One region of the Cohnella hashimotonis genome, then DNA from elsewhere that is predicted to be linked to it. Evidence: a T-box and tRNA genes for the amino acid it is inferred to sense, from the RefSeq annotation. Region 1 holds a T-box; the other regions hold tRNA genes.
What was found. A T-box is a leader RNA that pairs with one kind of tRNA and senses whether it is charged. The one in region 1 lies ahead of leuS (leucine--tRNA ligase), so its partner is inferred to be a tRNA-Leu.
Positions count from the first base shown of each region.

Region 2: it has a tRNA-Leu gene. The T-box ahead of leuS (leucine--tRNA ligase) is inferred to sense a tRNA for this amino acid. The anticodon was not compared.
Region 3: it has a tRNA-Leu gene. The T-box ahead of leuS (leucine--tRNA ligase) is inferred to sense a tRNA for this amino acid. The anticodon was not compared.
Region 4: it has a tRNA-Leu gene. The T-box ahead of leuS (leucine--tRNA ligase) is inferred to sense a tRNA for this amino acid. The anticodon was not compared.

Region 1 covers NZ_JAGRPV010000001.1:4,234,766-4,238,369, forward strand. Annotated here, with positions in the region: gene leuS (leucine--tRNA ligase) at 1-2,245, opposite strand, end outside; T-box leader at 2,317-2,562, opposite strand; gene KB449_RS17140 (TetR/AcrR family transcriptional regulator) at 2,596-3,201, opposite strand; gene KB449_RS17145 (MMPL family transporter) at 3,315-3,604, shown strand, end outside.
Region 2 covers NZ_JAGRPV010000001.1:4,006,219-4,009,822, forward strand. Annotated here, with positions in the region: gene KB449_RS36510 (sensor histidine kinase) at 1-1,174, opposite strand, end outside; tRNA gene KB449_RS16145 (tRNA-Leu) at 1,581-1,669, opposite strand; tRNA gene KB449_RS16150 (tRNA-Ile) at 1,705-1,780, opposite strand; tRNA gene KB449_RS16155 (tRNA-Met) at 1,810-1,886, opposite strand; gene KB449_RS16160 (YycC family protein) at 1,967-2,158, opposite strand; gene KB449_RS16165 (hypothetical protein) at 2,290-2,454, opposite strand; gene KB449_RS16170 (ABC transporter substrate-binding protein) at 2,550-3,604, opposite strand, start outside.
Region 3 covers NZ_JAGRPV010000001.1:5,101,354-5,104,957, forward strand. Annotated here, with positions in the region: gene KB449_RS20595 (fibronectin type III domain-containing protein) at 1-401, opposite strand, end outside; tRNA gene KB449_RS20600 (tRNA-Leu) at 1,951-2,036, opposite strand; tRNA gene KB449_RS20605 (tRNA-Lys) at 2,127-2,202, opposite strand; tRNA gene KB449_RS20610 (tRNA-Glu) at 2,213-2,287, opposite strand; gene corA (magnesium/cobalt transporter CorA) at 2,438-3,379, shown strand; gene KB449_RS20620 (NAD(P)/FAD-dependent oxidoreductase) at 3,465-3,604, shown strand, end outside.
Region 4 covers NZ_JAGRPV010000001.1:103,807-107,410, reverse strand. Annotated here, with positions in the region: gene KB449_RS00565 (SEC-C metal-binding domain-containing protein) at 1-1,120, opposite strand, end outside; tRNA gene KB449_RS00560 (tRNA-Leu) at 1,212-1,294, opposite strand; tRNA gene KB449_RS00555 (tRNA-Gln) at 1,330-1,404, opposite strand; tRNA gene KB449_RS00550 (tRNA-Val) at 1,422-1,497, opposite strand; tRNA gene KB449_RS00545 (tRNA-Glu) at 1,505-1,579, opposite strand; tRNA gene KB449_RS00540 (tRNA-Thr) at 1,587-1,662, opposite strand; rRNA gene KB449_RS00535 (23S ribosomal RNA) at 1,768-3,604, opposite strand, start outside.

The DNA of each region.
Region 1 (3,604 bases):
CTACCGTCAGCGCAGCGTCGTAGGTCGGCCAAGCCGCATAGGTCACGCTCTCCGTATGGCCGAGCTTCTCCCAGAGTTCCTCGGCGATATGCGGCGCGATCGGCGACAGCATCTGCACGAAGTGCTCCATCGCCTGCTTCGGCAGCTCCTCGACCTTGTACGCATCGTTGACGAAGATCATCAGCTGGCTGATCGCGGTGTTGAAGCGCAGGCCCTCGTAGTCCTCGGTAATTTTCTTGACCGAACGATGCCAGGTTCTGCGGAACGCTTCTTCGCCCGCCGTATCCGTGATCTTTTCGCTAAGCTCGCCGTTCTCCCCGACGAACAAGCGCCAAACGCGGCCGAGGAAGCGGTACATACCCTCGACGCCGTTCGTATTCCACGGCTTCGTCGCTTCGAGCGGCCCCATGAACATTTCATACACGCGCAGCGTATCCGCGCCGAACTCGCCGACGATGTCGTCGGGATTGATGACGTTGCCGCGCGACTTGGACATCTTTTCGTTGTTCGTGCCGAGGATCATGCCTTGGTTGACGAGCTTGTGGAACGGCTCCTTGGTCGCCACGACGCCCAGATCGTACAGCACCTTGTGCCAGAATCGCGCATAGAGCAAGTGAAGCACGGCATGCTCGGCGCCGCCGATGTAAAGGTCGACCGGCAGCCATTCCCGCTGCTTGGCCGGATCGCAGATCGCGTCCGCGTTCTTCGGATCGATAAACCGCAGGTAATACCAGCAGCTGCCCGCCCATTGGGGCATCGTATTCGTCTCCCGGCGCGCCTTGCGACCGTCCGGCAGCGTCACGTTCACCCAGTCCTCGACGGTGGCAAGCGGCGACTCGCCCGTGCCCGAAGGCGTAATCGCGTCGACTTCAGGCAGCAGCAGCGGAAGCTCATCCTCAGGCACCGTCTCCATGCTGCCGTCCTCGAAGTGCAGGACCGGAATCGGCTCGCCCCAATAGCGCTGGCGGCTGAACAGCCAATCGCGCAGCCTGTAAGTAACCTTGCCGCGGCCTTTGCCCTGCTCCTCCAGCCAGGCGATGCTCTTCGCGATCGCGTCAGGCGTGGACAGGCCGTTCAGGAAGCCCGAATTGACGTGTTCGCCTTCTCCGGCATGCGCCGCTTCTTCGACGTTGCCGCCGCTGACGACCTCGACGATCGGCAGCCCAAACTTTTTCGCAAACGCCCAGTCCCGCTCATCATGGCCCGGCACGGCCATGATCGCGCCCGTGCCGTAGCCGCCGAGCACGTAATCGGCGATCCAGATCGGCACGAGCTCGCCGTTCACCGGATTGACCGCATATGCGCCCGTGAAGACGCCCGTCTTGTCCTTGGCCAGATCGGTCCGCTCGAGATCGCTCTTGCGCGCAGCCTGCTCGACATAAGCCTCGACATCCGCCTTCTGCGCGGTGGAAGCGATGGCCGACACAAGCTCGTGCTCCGGCGCCAGCACGCAATACGTGGCGCCGAACAGCGTATCCGGACGCGTCGTGAACACCGTGAGCGAGGCGTCGGCATGGCCGTCGATCGCAAAGGTCACCTCGGCGCCCGTCGACTTGCCGATCCAGTTGCGCTGCATGTCCTTGATGCTCTCCGACCAGTCGAGCTCCTCGAGATCCTCGAGCAGCCGCTCGGCGTATTCGGTAATCTTGAGCATCCACTGGCGCATCGGCTTGCGGATGACCGGGTGGTTGCCGCGTTCGCTCAGCCCGTTGATGACCTCTTCGTTCGCGAGCACCGTACCGAGCGCCGGACACCAGTTGACAGGCACTTCGGCGACGTAGGCGAGTCCCTTTTTGTAAAGCTGGATAAAAATCCACTGGGTCCATTTATAATAGTCGGGATCGGTCGTGCTGAACTCGCGGTCCCAATCGTAGGAAAAGCCGAGCGACTTGATCTGGCGGCGGAAATTGTCGATATTCTCCACCGTGATCTCGCGCGGATGACGCCCCGTCTGGAGCGCGTATTGCTCCGCCGGCAGTCCGAACGCGTCCCAGCCCATTGGATGCAGCACGTTGAATCCGCGCATTCGCTTGTAGCGGCTGACAATATCGGTCGCCGTGTAGCCTTCGGGATGTCCGACGTGCAGTCCGGCGCCGGACGGATACGGGAACATGTCGAGCGCGTAAAACTTCTCCTTGCCCGGGTCCTCCGTCGTGCGGAACGTCTTGTTCTCGTCCCAGTAGCGCTGCCACTTGGGTTCAAGCGTCTGCGGCTTGTAGCCGGGTTGATTGTTGTCTTGTACCATGGTTCATGCTGCCCCTTCCGTCTGACTGCTCGTTTAAAACGTCAAAAAACCTCCCGCCCCAGCGAAATCACGCTAGGGACGAGAGGTTAAACTCGCGGTACCACCCTAGTTGACGCCAGCCCTGCCTGGGCATGCCGTCCACTCTTCCTCCTTAACGCGGAGGGACTCGCCGCGCTTGCCCGCCAGGCGACAAGCCTGGACATGGATTGCACGCGGGGCTCCAAGGCGAGTTCGTCGCTGACGTCAGCCGGCTCGCACCTTCCGCCGGTTCTCTGGGTTGACGCTGCACGATTACTTTTCCTCTTCACAGCCTTTATTGCCTCGATTATAGCGGTTGCCGTCAATCCGTGTCAAGCGCGCGGTCCCGCGCCATGCCAGAACAAGTCGACGATCCGCTCGGGCAAGTCCTCGCGAGCATCGCCGCCGTAATCGCGGCTGCCGACCATCAGCAGCGACGAAAAAGCATGCGCCAGCAGCAGCGGATCTTCGCCGCCCCGCATCTCCCCGCGGACGGCCGCCTCGGCAAAGCATTCCGCCAGCACTTCGTGTATGCGGTGCTCCGCTTCGCGAATCTCGCGCCGCTGCTCCTCGCTTAGCGATGCGATCGCTTCGCGCATCATCGATTCGAACTCGACGTGCGTGTCCGCCATCTTCGCGGCCGCCACCTTGATCAGCCGCTCTCTGAGCGTCCCTTCTTGCTCGAGAATCCGGCGCGTGAATATGCAGATCCGCCCCATCATCTCGGTCACGGACGCGGCGAACAGTTCCGATTTGCCGCTGAAATAATAATAAATCGAAGCCTTCGTTACGCCCGCGCGCTCCGCGATCTGATTCAAAGACACCGGCTCGTAACCGAATTCCATAAAAAGAGCCGAGGCGGCGCCGAGCAGAACGGCCCGGCTGTCCGTATTTCCTTTGGGCCGCCCCGGGGCCCGTCCTGTTTGTTTTTGTTTCAATTGATGCGCCTTCCCCTCAAACATGTTGCAATATTAACCTTCCGGTATATATAATTATTGACGGTAACATTATAACTCATTATATCGCAATCGAATCGCGAGGGGGAGCTCGAGTGAAGGAAGTACGCGTTCATGGCAAAGGAGTAACGGGCCCCGTCGGCCGATGGGTGACGCTCGCGGTATGGATCGTCGCGGCCGCCCTTTTAAGCGTTCTGCTGCCGCAAGTCGGCAAACAGGAGACCAACAATGCGCCGAATCTGACAGACGGCAGGCCGTCCGTGCAGGCCGCCGCCGTTGCGGAGCGGGAATTCGCCAGCGGCGCGGACGTGCCCGCTTTAATCGTATGGCATAAGAAGGGCGGTCTGGAGGACGGCGATCTGGAAATGATCCGCAAGCTGGCGGG
Region 2 (3,604 bases), 230 kb from region 1:
GACTCTGCAGGCCATTTAGTTGATAGAGTTGCTTGTCCATCTCCGTCTCGTGAAGTTGCTGCTGCGACTGTAGTAAATGCTCCGTCAGCTTCTTGATCTGATCCAGCATGTTATTGTAGTGGTCTTGGATGACGGTGATCTCGTTCTTATAACCGAATCTCAACTTTGCGTCGAAGTCGCCGCTCGCCGCGCTATCGAACGCATCCGCCATTTTGGTAATCGGATGCGTCAATCGGAAATTAAACGATACGACGACAAGAATCACGATAAAGATCATCAAGACGATCGCCGCGATTAAGGTATAGGGGATAACCGTCGCTCTTTCAACTAGCTTATCCGTATTGATCAGGGCAATGAACTTCCAGCCTAAACTCTGGATTGGAATCGATCTATACAAGTATTTCGTTTGATCGATTCGGATATTGGAAACTTTCTCGTCCTTTATTAACGCGGAGAGAGCTTGGATCTTCGAATATTCAAGCTGGTTCGTCGAGGAACCGATCAAATCTCCGTTCTCATTCACGATATAAAGATACGCTTTATCATTCCAATTCCCCGTTTGCAGAATTTGACGTATCCATTCGATATCAAGCTGCATGACCCCGATGTATAGACCTTGCAAATAACTGTTCTGCTGGACGGATTTGATTTGCCTGAAAGCGAGCAACCTCTTCTCTTCTTTTATCGTTTCGAGAGGAGGCGAGATTTGGATCTGGGACTTTACCAGGTTGGATTGCTGCTTCCTCCGAATATAATTCAGCATCTCTTCGGTCATGAGCTGCCCCGTAGAGACAATTCGAAAATCTTCGAAGTTGATCATACCGACGCCCTTGATCGTCGGGTCCAATGACATGTACGCGTTTAAGTTTCTAAGCAGAGCATCGGATTCCTGCCAAGATAGGTTCTCCAGCATGATTTGCTGCACGTTTCGATTATAGAAGATGGACTTAGACAGCAGATCCATCCGGCCAAAATACTCGTCAAATCGATTGTTGGTTTGAATAACGAACCGATCAATTCCGTCGAGCGCATTCTGTTTCATCATGTGGATGTACGAAAAATAACCCACCGATCCTAACAGGATAATGGGCAATACGGCGATGCAAATATTCGTCACGATCATACGGTAACTCAATCTATATTTCTGGGTGTAGGAGATGATCTGCCTGAACACGATTGCCTCCGCCTATCAGTCATGAGGTAAGAACCGAACCATTTATCGCCTCCATCCTATCATATTTATGTTGGGTCTCCCATGTATAATTTAGCTGAGAACGCTTGTGATTATGTGTCGAAAATAAAAGGTTCCGAGAACGGGGAGTGGGCGATCCCCGAGCGGTGACTCAACTCCCTCTTCCGAAGACTTAGCTTTAAATACGCTCCGCATTAATTCAATACTATATTCATTAAAATATGCACTATCTTCTGTTGAGGGAAAATTGTCGGAAGTCTATCGCTTTATACGGGGTGAAATATATGGTCTGAATTGGTTTTATAGCAAAATGTTGTCAATACAGCTCCGTAAACGAAAAAAGATTCCAGCCGCTAGAGCTGAAATCCCTTGATATTCTTGATGTTAGTGGTGCCGAGGACGGGGGTCGAACCCGTACGATGGTCACCCATCGCAGGATTTTAAGTCCTGTGCGTCTGCCAATTCCGCCACCCCGGCATGGATGGATACGGGCGCTTGACCGTTCCTCGCTGTGGTGGGCCCTGAGGGACTCGAACCCCCGACCAATCGGTTATGAGCCGACAGCTCTAACCACTGAGCTAAGGGCCCTCGTCATGATCCTACGAGGAAGCTAAAATTGGTTGCGGGGGCAGGATTTGAACCTGCGGCCTTCGGGTTATGAGCCCGACGAGCTACCGGGCTGCTCCACCCCGCGTCGTTAAACGATCAAGTGTCCCTCAATGGCGACAAGAATTAATATACCGCATAGACGGATAAACCGTCAAGGAAAAATCGCTATTCTTTTTGTTTTTTTTCCTCATTTTCTTCTTGAGCAGCCTCCGCGGCGGCTCCGGCTTCTTTTTCCGCCATTTCCGCCAGCTTCTGAATCAAGATATGCTGCGGCATATGCATCAGATGCTCCAGCGGCACCTTCAAATGAGCGGCAAGCTTCTGCGCGGTATCCGCGGACAACGGCATTCTTCTCATCTGCTTCCCCTCCCGTCACAAATAGGATGTCGCAATAAGCGGTCGTCGGGCCGCTTATCTCCTCCGTCGACGATACCATAACAAGAGGACCCGCCGCAACCGTAGGCTGCTGCAGGTCCTTCTGAACACGATTACGGCATGTACCGGACGCCGAACTTCCCTTTTCTCGAACGGTACACTTCTACTTCCCGCGGCATCTCGACGCCGAACAGCCAGCCGTCGTTCTCGATGCGGCGGACGAGGCAACCCGCCTGGAATTTGCTATCGTAGAGCCGCGACCAGTACACCCATTTCATCCCTTATCCGTCCCTCCGGAATGTGGTCGTTATGGGTATAGGATGCTCGAATAGGAAACGATTTAACCCCGACGGCCGGGTCGGAAGGCACCTTCTTATTCTTCGATTGCCACTGCCTCCCCTGCGGCCGCCCGCAATCTATTTTTCATGCCGGATTGCGCCGCATCCCTGTAGGTCTGCAGCTCCGAGGACAAATCTCCCGTCGGATTCAACTTGATTTTCTGCAGCAGCTCGTTGCCCTTGCTGTCCCACTCGGCCAGCGCCTCGTCGACCGTCTTTTTGCCCTCGGCCGCCTCCTGGAACAGATAGCCGCCGAGCTCGGAGATGAGATTGAGATTCGGACGCTCGCGGTACAACGCTTGGTCGGCGTCGCCGAGCTCATCGGTATTTACTTTGACATTGGTAAACGCCTCGATCCGATAGTTCGCGCCATCCTTCGGCTGAATGAACTTCTGACGCACGCTGAGCTCTCCCTGGCTTCTTGCCTTGAACTTCGCCACTTCCTCGCTGTTCATGTGCTTGATAAAAGCCCAGGCATCGTCCGGATTGACGCTTTTCGCATTGATCGAAGCCAGATTGCCCAGATACACGCCGTTCGAGCCTCCGCTGTCGAGTTGCGGCATGGACACGACGTCCCATTCGAGCGCTTGGGCGTTTTTCATTTTGCTCACGTTTTTATTGAAGTTAATCAGCTCGTTCACCATATAATAGCCGCCGACGACCATCGCGATCTTGCCGCCGATGAATCCGTTCCCTTGATACGGGTTGTATGCGTAGCTTCCGTCGGATGACGCCATGGAAGCCGACTGCTGCATGTCTTCGGCATGCGGGATGACTTTGTCTTTATAGAGCTGGATCGGTTTGGACCATGCATCGGCCCATGTCTTCGTATGGACGGTCATCTTCTCCCCGGTCGTATCGAACATCCTCATTTGCGAGAAGCTCGCGACCGTGGATTGGGCGTCATACATGCTGAGCCCGCCGCCGTAGTTGTTAAAAGCGAATCCGTACACCGCATCCTTGTCTTTGCCGCTTTTCATCGACTGGGCCAAGGCAAACAGCTCGTTCCACGTCATGCCGTCTCTTGGCGGCTCTACCTTCGCATTCGCGAACAGCTTTTTGTTATAAAAGATAGCATTGCTTGAAAAAG
Region 3 (3,604 bases), 870 kb from region 1:
TTGAGTGAAGTAACAAATTCTATCTTAGATACGTTTGTTACTATTTGACCCAGATTATTGTGTTTAGTGGTCTGTGATCCTTGCCACAGGAACTGTTCCGTATACAATAAAACATTATTTTTATCATAAAACTTAATACTAAAATCCCAATTAGCTTTGACTTTATAGGATTTTATGGTCTTAGGGGAAGAAAATGAATACCATACGCCTTGGCCGCCGCTCCCTATTACTGTATATGTAGTTTCATTATTATCTGTAAGTTGTTCTACTGGTTGATTTAGGCTATCTGTAAACAGATTTGGAGCAATTAATCCTCCCTCATAAGCCGAAGCTTTCTCCTGCGCCCCAATAAACGGCAGAAATAACACTAGCGCAAACAGCATGAGCAAAACCTTCTTCAAAACCAAACCACTCCCCATTATGTAGTTCCATAATCATACAAGGGAAATTAAGGTTTTATAAGTCTGTTTATCTACAAAATTTTACATTACGATTGAGAGTTATAATACTTACCGGGATACAAAATCCGCAGCCTTTTGCTACAATTGAAGGAACATCCAAGAAAGGCGCCCGCTGTAAGTTCCTCCCTCCTATACTCCTGACAAAGCGCGAAGAACCCTTCGATGATCCCCGATATCTTTTCGAACCAAAGATTGACGGGCACCGCCAGGAACTTTCCGTGCAAGACGGCCACCTCTCGCTCTTTACGAGGCACGAGACGTTATACACGCCCCAATACCCAGAACTTTATGACTTAACACTGGCTAACGTCTCAGACGCTCTCCTAGTTGGCGAGGTCGCACGCATGGACCCGGTGACTGGTGCCGTTTACTTCGAGTCGATCATGTAACGCTTCCAGCTCAAGCAGGAACGAAAGATACAGGAAACTGAAGCGTCGTGGCCAGTTCATTATTTTGTTTTCGATATCATTCGTTACAAACTTTCTATAGTAACGTGATGAGCGTGGATCGGCCGGGAACGGACCTGTTCGAGGTGATCAGGCAGCGGAAGCTTGAGGACACTGTCGCTAAGCGAGACAACAGCCCTTACGTCGGCCTCCAGGATCCGCTGTGGATCAAGATCATCAACTAGGAACACGTCGAAGCGACGATCGCCGGATATCGCCACGACGAATTCGGGTGGCTCGCGCATTATAAAGGGCGTCCGGCTGGGATAATCGAATTTGCTGAGGCAGCTCGCGAGAAGGCTCTCCGCGTCGTCGCCAGCGGACTGGTCACGGGGCAGGACAAAAAACTTCGTTTACATGGAGCCGCGGATCGTGAGCGAGTGCGGTTTCGGATTTGGACTCGCCGCAGGATGCTTCGAACTCCAGCGTTCGCAAATTCATAACTGGATAGTCATAATGTGATCAGATATTCCTATTTTTGATAGACTTGGTGCAAAATCTTTTGAAAGCGGGATATTATGGGTCTCTGGTCGAAGTGGGATGATGCGCACAAAAAAGCGGTCGCTTCGGGTTTTAGTTTTGGTTGCAAAAATCCCCTCGTTTTTGCCGAATGGTTGCAATCGAATCAGCAGTACATTTCGTTGTAAAGTTGACTCCAGTTTTACGGCGAATATGTAAAGTCACAAGCCCTGGAGCCGAACCCCCCGGGCGAATGATTAAACAATGCCTTTAGGATACAGCACGGTAAGCAGCCGGTAAAAGTCGTAGCTGCCGCGCGATGGCGTGTGATCAGTTTGGCCTTTACCGTTGCCTGTACGGCGGCAGCAGCCCATACGGGCGGCTCATCGACGATCTGCAGCTTTTCCACCGACACAAGCCGATCGGCGAGCGCCTCGGTATGCACACGTTACGAAGAAGGCAAGCCGGCGACTGTCGATAAATTTAATCTGTTTAGAACAAGCATTCCCCAACAATCGAGCCCTCACCGCTCCGGTAAAAATAAAAAAACCCTTATGCATCAAGGGATTTCGTCGTTAAAGTTATGGTGCGGTCGAGAGGACTCGAACCTCCACGGTATTGCTACCGCCAGCCCCTCAAGCTGGTGCGTCTGCCATTCCGCCACGACCGCATATTAAAAGTGTTGCTGTTCTCCAAGCGGCAGTGCCGGGGAACTTCTCAAAGCCCTTGCTTGCTGACGTTCGATCCTGTTGACCGAAGGTGGTGAGCCATGAAGGACTCGAACCTTCGACACCCTGATTAAAAGTCAGGTGCTCTACCAACTGAGCTAATGGCTCGTACTTAAGTTGGTGACCCGTGGGGGAATCGAACCCCCGTTACCTCCGTGAAAGGGAGGTGTCTTAACCGCTTGACCAACGGGCCGCATTAGCACCAATCCGCTTGTTTATCGCGTTCTCTCTCGGGCGACAAAAATGATTATATAACACGCATTTCGGTTTCGCAAGTACCTTTGCGCAATTTTTTAAAAGTTTTTTTGTGGTGTATGCTTAGACCATGAAAGGGGCGCCACACATGACCCAAATGCTTCTATACAATGAATCGACGCAGCGCGTCGAAGAGACCGGCATCCGGGTGCCCGGCGAAGGCGAAGTCGCCTGGGTGCCGCTGATCGCCGCCTCGCAGGAGGAAATCGAGCGCGTGCTGCGGGACGTATTCTGCTGCCATCCGCTGATCGTCGAGGATTGCATTAAGCTGAACCAGCGCCCCAAGCTCGACCGCTACGACAAGCATATGCTCCTCACTTTTTTCGAGGTCGGACAGGACCTGACGACGATCGAGATGGAGCACGTCATCGGTCCCAACTACATCATCACGGTAGCCCCGCAATCCGCGAGTTCGGTGGAAGCAGCCGCGCGGGACTTCCGCGCCGCGCCGGAGCGGTTCATGACCTTTTCCGGGGTCATCCTCTACCGCCTCCTCGACCGCTGCGTCGACGACTACGCGGACCTGACGGACAAGGTTGAAAATGTGCTGGACAAGCACGAGCGCGCCATCTTCCGCAATCCGCACGTCAAAATCGCCGGGGACGTCTTTCGCCTCAAGCGAAAGCTGCATACGGTCAGACGGATTATGGCAGACGAAAAAGCGGCGCTCGCGCAGCTGACCCACCATCAGTTCCCCTACACCAGAGCGGAAGCAGACGTATACTTCATCGATATCTACGATCACGTCTCGCGTGTGCTCGATTCGATCGACGCCTTCCGCGAATCGCTGTCCGGCCTTCTCGAGCTGCAGCTTAATATGAAGTCGGACCGGATGAACGAGATCATGAAGACGCTCACGATCGTCAGCTCCATCTTCCTCCCGCTGACCTTCGTCGTCGGCTTGTACGGGATGAACTTTCGCGACATGCCCGAGCTGAGTTGGAAATACGGCTATCCCGCAGTCCTGCTCGTCATGGTCATAATCGCGGGATCGCTCTGGTGGTTCTACAAGCGAAAAAAATGGTTGTAACGTTCGCAGCTCCCCTCGTTTCAACGATTGTCGTAACCGGTTAAGCATGAAGTAATATACGGATTCGACAAAGGGGCTATCCGCCATGAACGAACACAAGCTGCACGACGGTTCCTTATACTGGCCAAAAACGATGTCCTTCTTCCCTACATACCCTTCCCTTCGCGAACGCGCGATGACGCAGGTCGCGATTATCGGCGGCGGGATGACCGGCGCGATCTGCGC
Region 4 (3,604 bases), 4.1 Mb from region 1:
CCCATCCCTTCTCCGGATAAGCCTTCTTCTCTGTCATTGCCGTCTGCTCCCCATCGATCGGCAAAGGCTCGGATACAAACTTGTTTAGCAATCGTTCATGATCGGGCATTTCGTCTAACCGCCCGCCCATATAAAACTCAGCTACTGGCAGGAAGGACTCCACATCACCGGAACGCAAGGCAAATTCATAGGATTGTAAAGCAGGTGATTGCGGAGACGCCGTTTCATTGCTCTCTCTTGTTGCTGCAAGCTCCTCTTCCGTAGGCAGAAAGGAAACTTTATTTTGAAGCCCACGATTCATATCAAACAGCATGCTTAGCCCGTTTGCCAAAAGTTCGCGCAGCCTCAAAGAATCAAGCTTGGTGTAAAAACGAGCATATGCGAGAGACTGACGCAGATGCTTCGCGGCAAGCTCCCATTCCTCAATATCAAACAGCAAACTGCCCAACGAATAGTGAGATTCTACCTGCGCCTGGTCGATGCTGATCGAATACTCGAACACGGCTGCCGCCAAATCCGGCCTTCCACCCTTAATATACAAGTTGCCCAATTTGTTCCATAGCAAACTGTTGTCAGGCTCTTTCCTGAGCTGCTTTAAAAAACCTTCTTCGCCTTGCGTTGCCCATTGCGGGCTCATACCGTTATGCAATTGTATCCTGCCAATCATATATCCTGAATCCAGGTCTTCTTTCTCAAACTTGGCCCGTAACACATACCCCATTAACTCAATTCCGAAAAATGCCGTGGTAAATTCCCATGCCCCCGCAGCATTACACTCGACACAACGAAAATAACCGGTAAATTGTGAGTGGTCGAGTAGGCTCCTCATATTTTGCTGTGGATCCGAGCCTGATTTAGCTGCATCTTCCGCCGCTTTTTTCCAGCCGCCGACGTCCAATACAATTAATCCGAGATCATAGTTTCCCACGTAACCGCAGTGTCCGCACCTTAGCCGCTGCTTATTCGGCTTATAAAACGGCTTGATCCTGTTTAAGTGTTTTACAACCAGCTTTTTTGCACTTCCGGGCAGCATCGTTACTGTCGGAGTCTTACCCGTCAGAGGCTTCATGCCAGTCATCAACGTAATAAGATCCGGATGAAATCCTTTCCCCTTGCCCATTGGATCTCTCCTTTAAGCTTATTTTTCGAATGAGAGAAGAAAACAAATAAAACCTTTAGCTCGAATGAACTAAAGGTTAATCACTTTCATATGGTGCGCGTAGAGGGACTTGAACCCCCACGGTTGCCCGCCAGATCCTAAGTCTGGTGCGTCTGCCAATTCCGCCATACGCGCATATGGCCAATGAAAAGCCGCTTGTAAAAACCAAATGGCTGGGGATCTAGGATTCGAACCTAGGAGTGACGGAGTCAAAGTCCGTTGCCTTACCGCTTGGCTAATCCCCAACGGATAAGATAATGGATGGTGGAGGCTGAGGGGATCGAACCCCCGACCCTCTGCTTGTAAGGCAGATGCTCTCCCGGCTGAGCTAAGCCTCCGTATGTATGGTGACCCGTGGGGGAATCGAACCCCCGTTACCTCCGTGAAAGGGAGGTGTCTTAACCGCTTGACCAACGGGCCATAAAGCTGGAGCTCTCAACCGGGATCGAACCGGTGACCTCATCCTTACCATGGATGCACTCTACCTACTGAGCTATGAGAGCTTATGTTTTACAGAGCTTGCGCCCTGAAAACCGGATGCGAAACGAACCTGCGCTTAGAAATGCTCTTGCCTGTGCGGCTTGCCGTTTGTTCCTAGATCGGAACAGTAGGATAAGCCCTCGACCGATTAGTACTCGTCAGCTGCACGCATTGCTGCGCTTCCACCCCGAGCCTATCAACCTCGTGTTCTCCAAGGGGTCTTACTAATTGGGAAATCTCATCTTGAGGCGGGCTTCGCGCTTAGATGCTTTCAGCGCTTATCCCTCCCGCACTTGGCTACCCAGCGATGCTCCTGGCGGAACAACTGGTACACCAGCGGTGCGTCCATCCCGGTCCTCTCGTACTAAGGACAGCCCCTCTCAAATTTCCTACGCCCGCGACAGATAGGGACCGAACTGTCTCACGACGTTCTGAACCCAGCTCGCGTACCGCTTTAATGGGCGAACAGCCCAACCCTTGGGACCTACTTCAGCCCCAGGATGCGATGAGCCGACATCGAGGTGCCAAACCTCCCCGTCGATGTGGACTCTTGGGGGAGATAAGCCTGTTATCCCCAGGGTAGCTTTTATCCGTTGAGCGATGGCCCTTCCATTCGGTACCACCGGATCACTAAGCCCGACTTTCGTCCCTGCTCGACTTGTAGGTCTCGCAGTCAAGCTCCCTTATGCCTTTGCACTCTTCGAATGATTTCCAACCATTCTGAGGGAACCTTGGGGCGCCTCCGTTACGCTTTAGGAGGCGACCGCCCCAGTCAAACTGTCCGCCTGACACGGTCCCTTCACCGGATTCACGGTGACAGGTTAGAACCTAGATACGATCAGGGTGGTATCCCAACGGCGCCTCCATTGAAGCTTGCGCTCCAACTTCTTAGGCTCCCACCTATCCTGTACAGACCGTACCCAAGTTCAATATCAAGCTACAGTAAAGCTCCATGGGGTCTTTCCGTCACGTCGCGGGTAACCTGCATCTTCACAGGTACTAAAATTTCACCGGATCTCTCGTTGAGACAGCGCCCAAGTCGTTACGCCATTCGTGCGGGTCAGAATTTACCTGACAAGGAATTTCGCTACCTTAGGACCGTTATAGTTACGGCCGCCGTTTACTGGGGCTTCGGTTCACAGCTTCGGGTTGCCCCTAACCGCTCCCCTTAACCTTCCAGCACCGGGCAGGCGTCAGCCCGTATACTTCGCCTTACGGCTTCGCACAGACCTGTGTTTTTGCTAAACAGTCGCTTGGGCCTATTCACTGCGGCCCCCTCGGGCTATTCACCCTACCGAGGCACCCCTTCTCCCGAAGTTACGGGGTCATTTTGCCGAGTTCCTTAACGAGAGTTCTTCCGCGCGCCTTAGAATTCTCTTCTCGCCTACCTGTGTCGGTTTGCGGTACGGGCACCTTCTCCTGGCTAGAGGCTTTTCTCGGCAGCGTGAGCACGGAACCTTCGGTACTGTAATTTTCCCTCCCCATCACAGCTCAAGGTTAAAGCATGCGGATTTGCCTACATGCACCCCTCACTGCTTGGACGAGCTATTCCATCAGCTCGCGTTCTTGCCCTCCTGCGTCCCCCCATCGCTCATAACGGATTACGGTGGTACAGGAATTTCAACCTGTTGTCCTTCGACTACGCCTTTCGGCCTCGCCTTAGGTCCCGACTTACCCTGAGCGGACGAACCTTCCTCAGGAACCCTTAGGCTTTCGGCGGACAGGATTCTCACCTGTCTTTTCGTTACTCATACCGGCATTCTCACTTGAATGCAGTCCACCGGTCCTCTCGGTCCGACTTCAACCCGCATTCAACGCTCCCCTACCCAAGTCGTAGTCTTCACTTCACACTGGTGATGTGTTTAGCTGGGCGCATTTGGTCAGAATCTTTGAACAACCTTAGCGGTTGATTCTGACGAAATGTCCCGGCGTTCCACCAGAACAAAGTGAAGACTACGACATGCC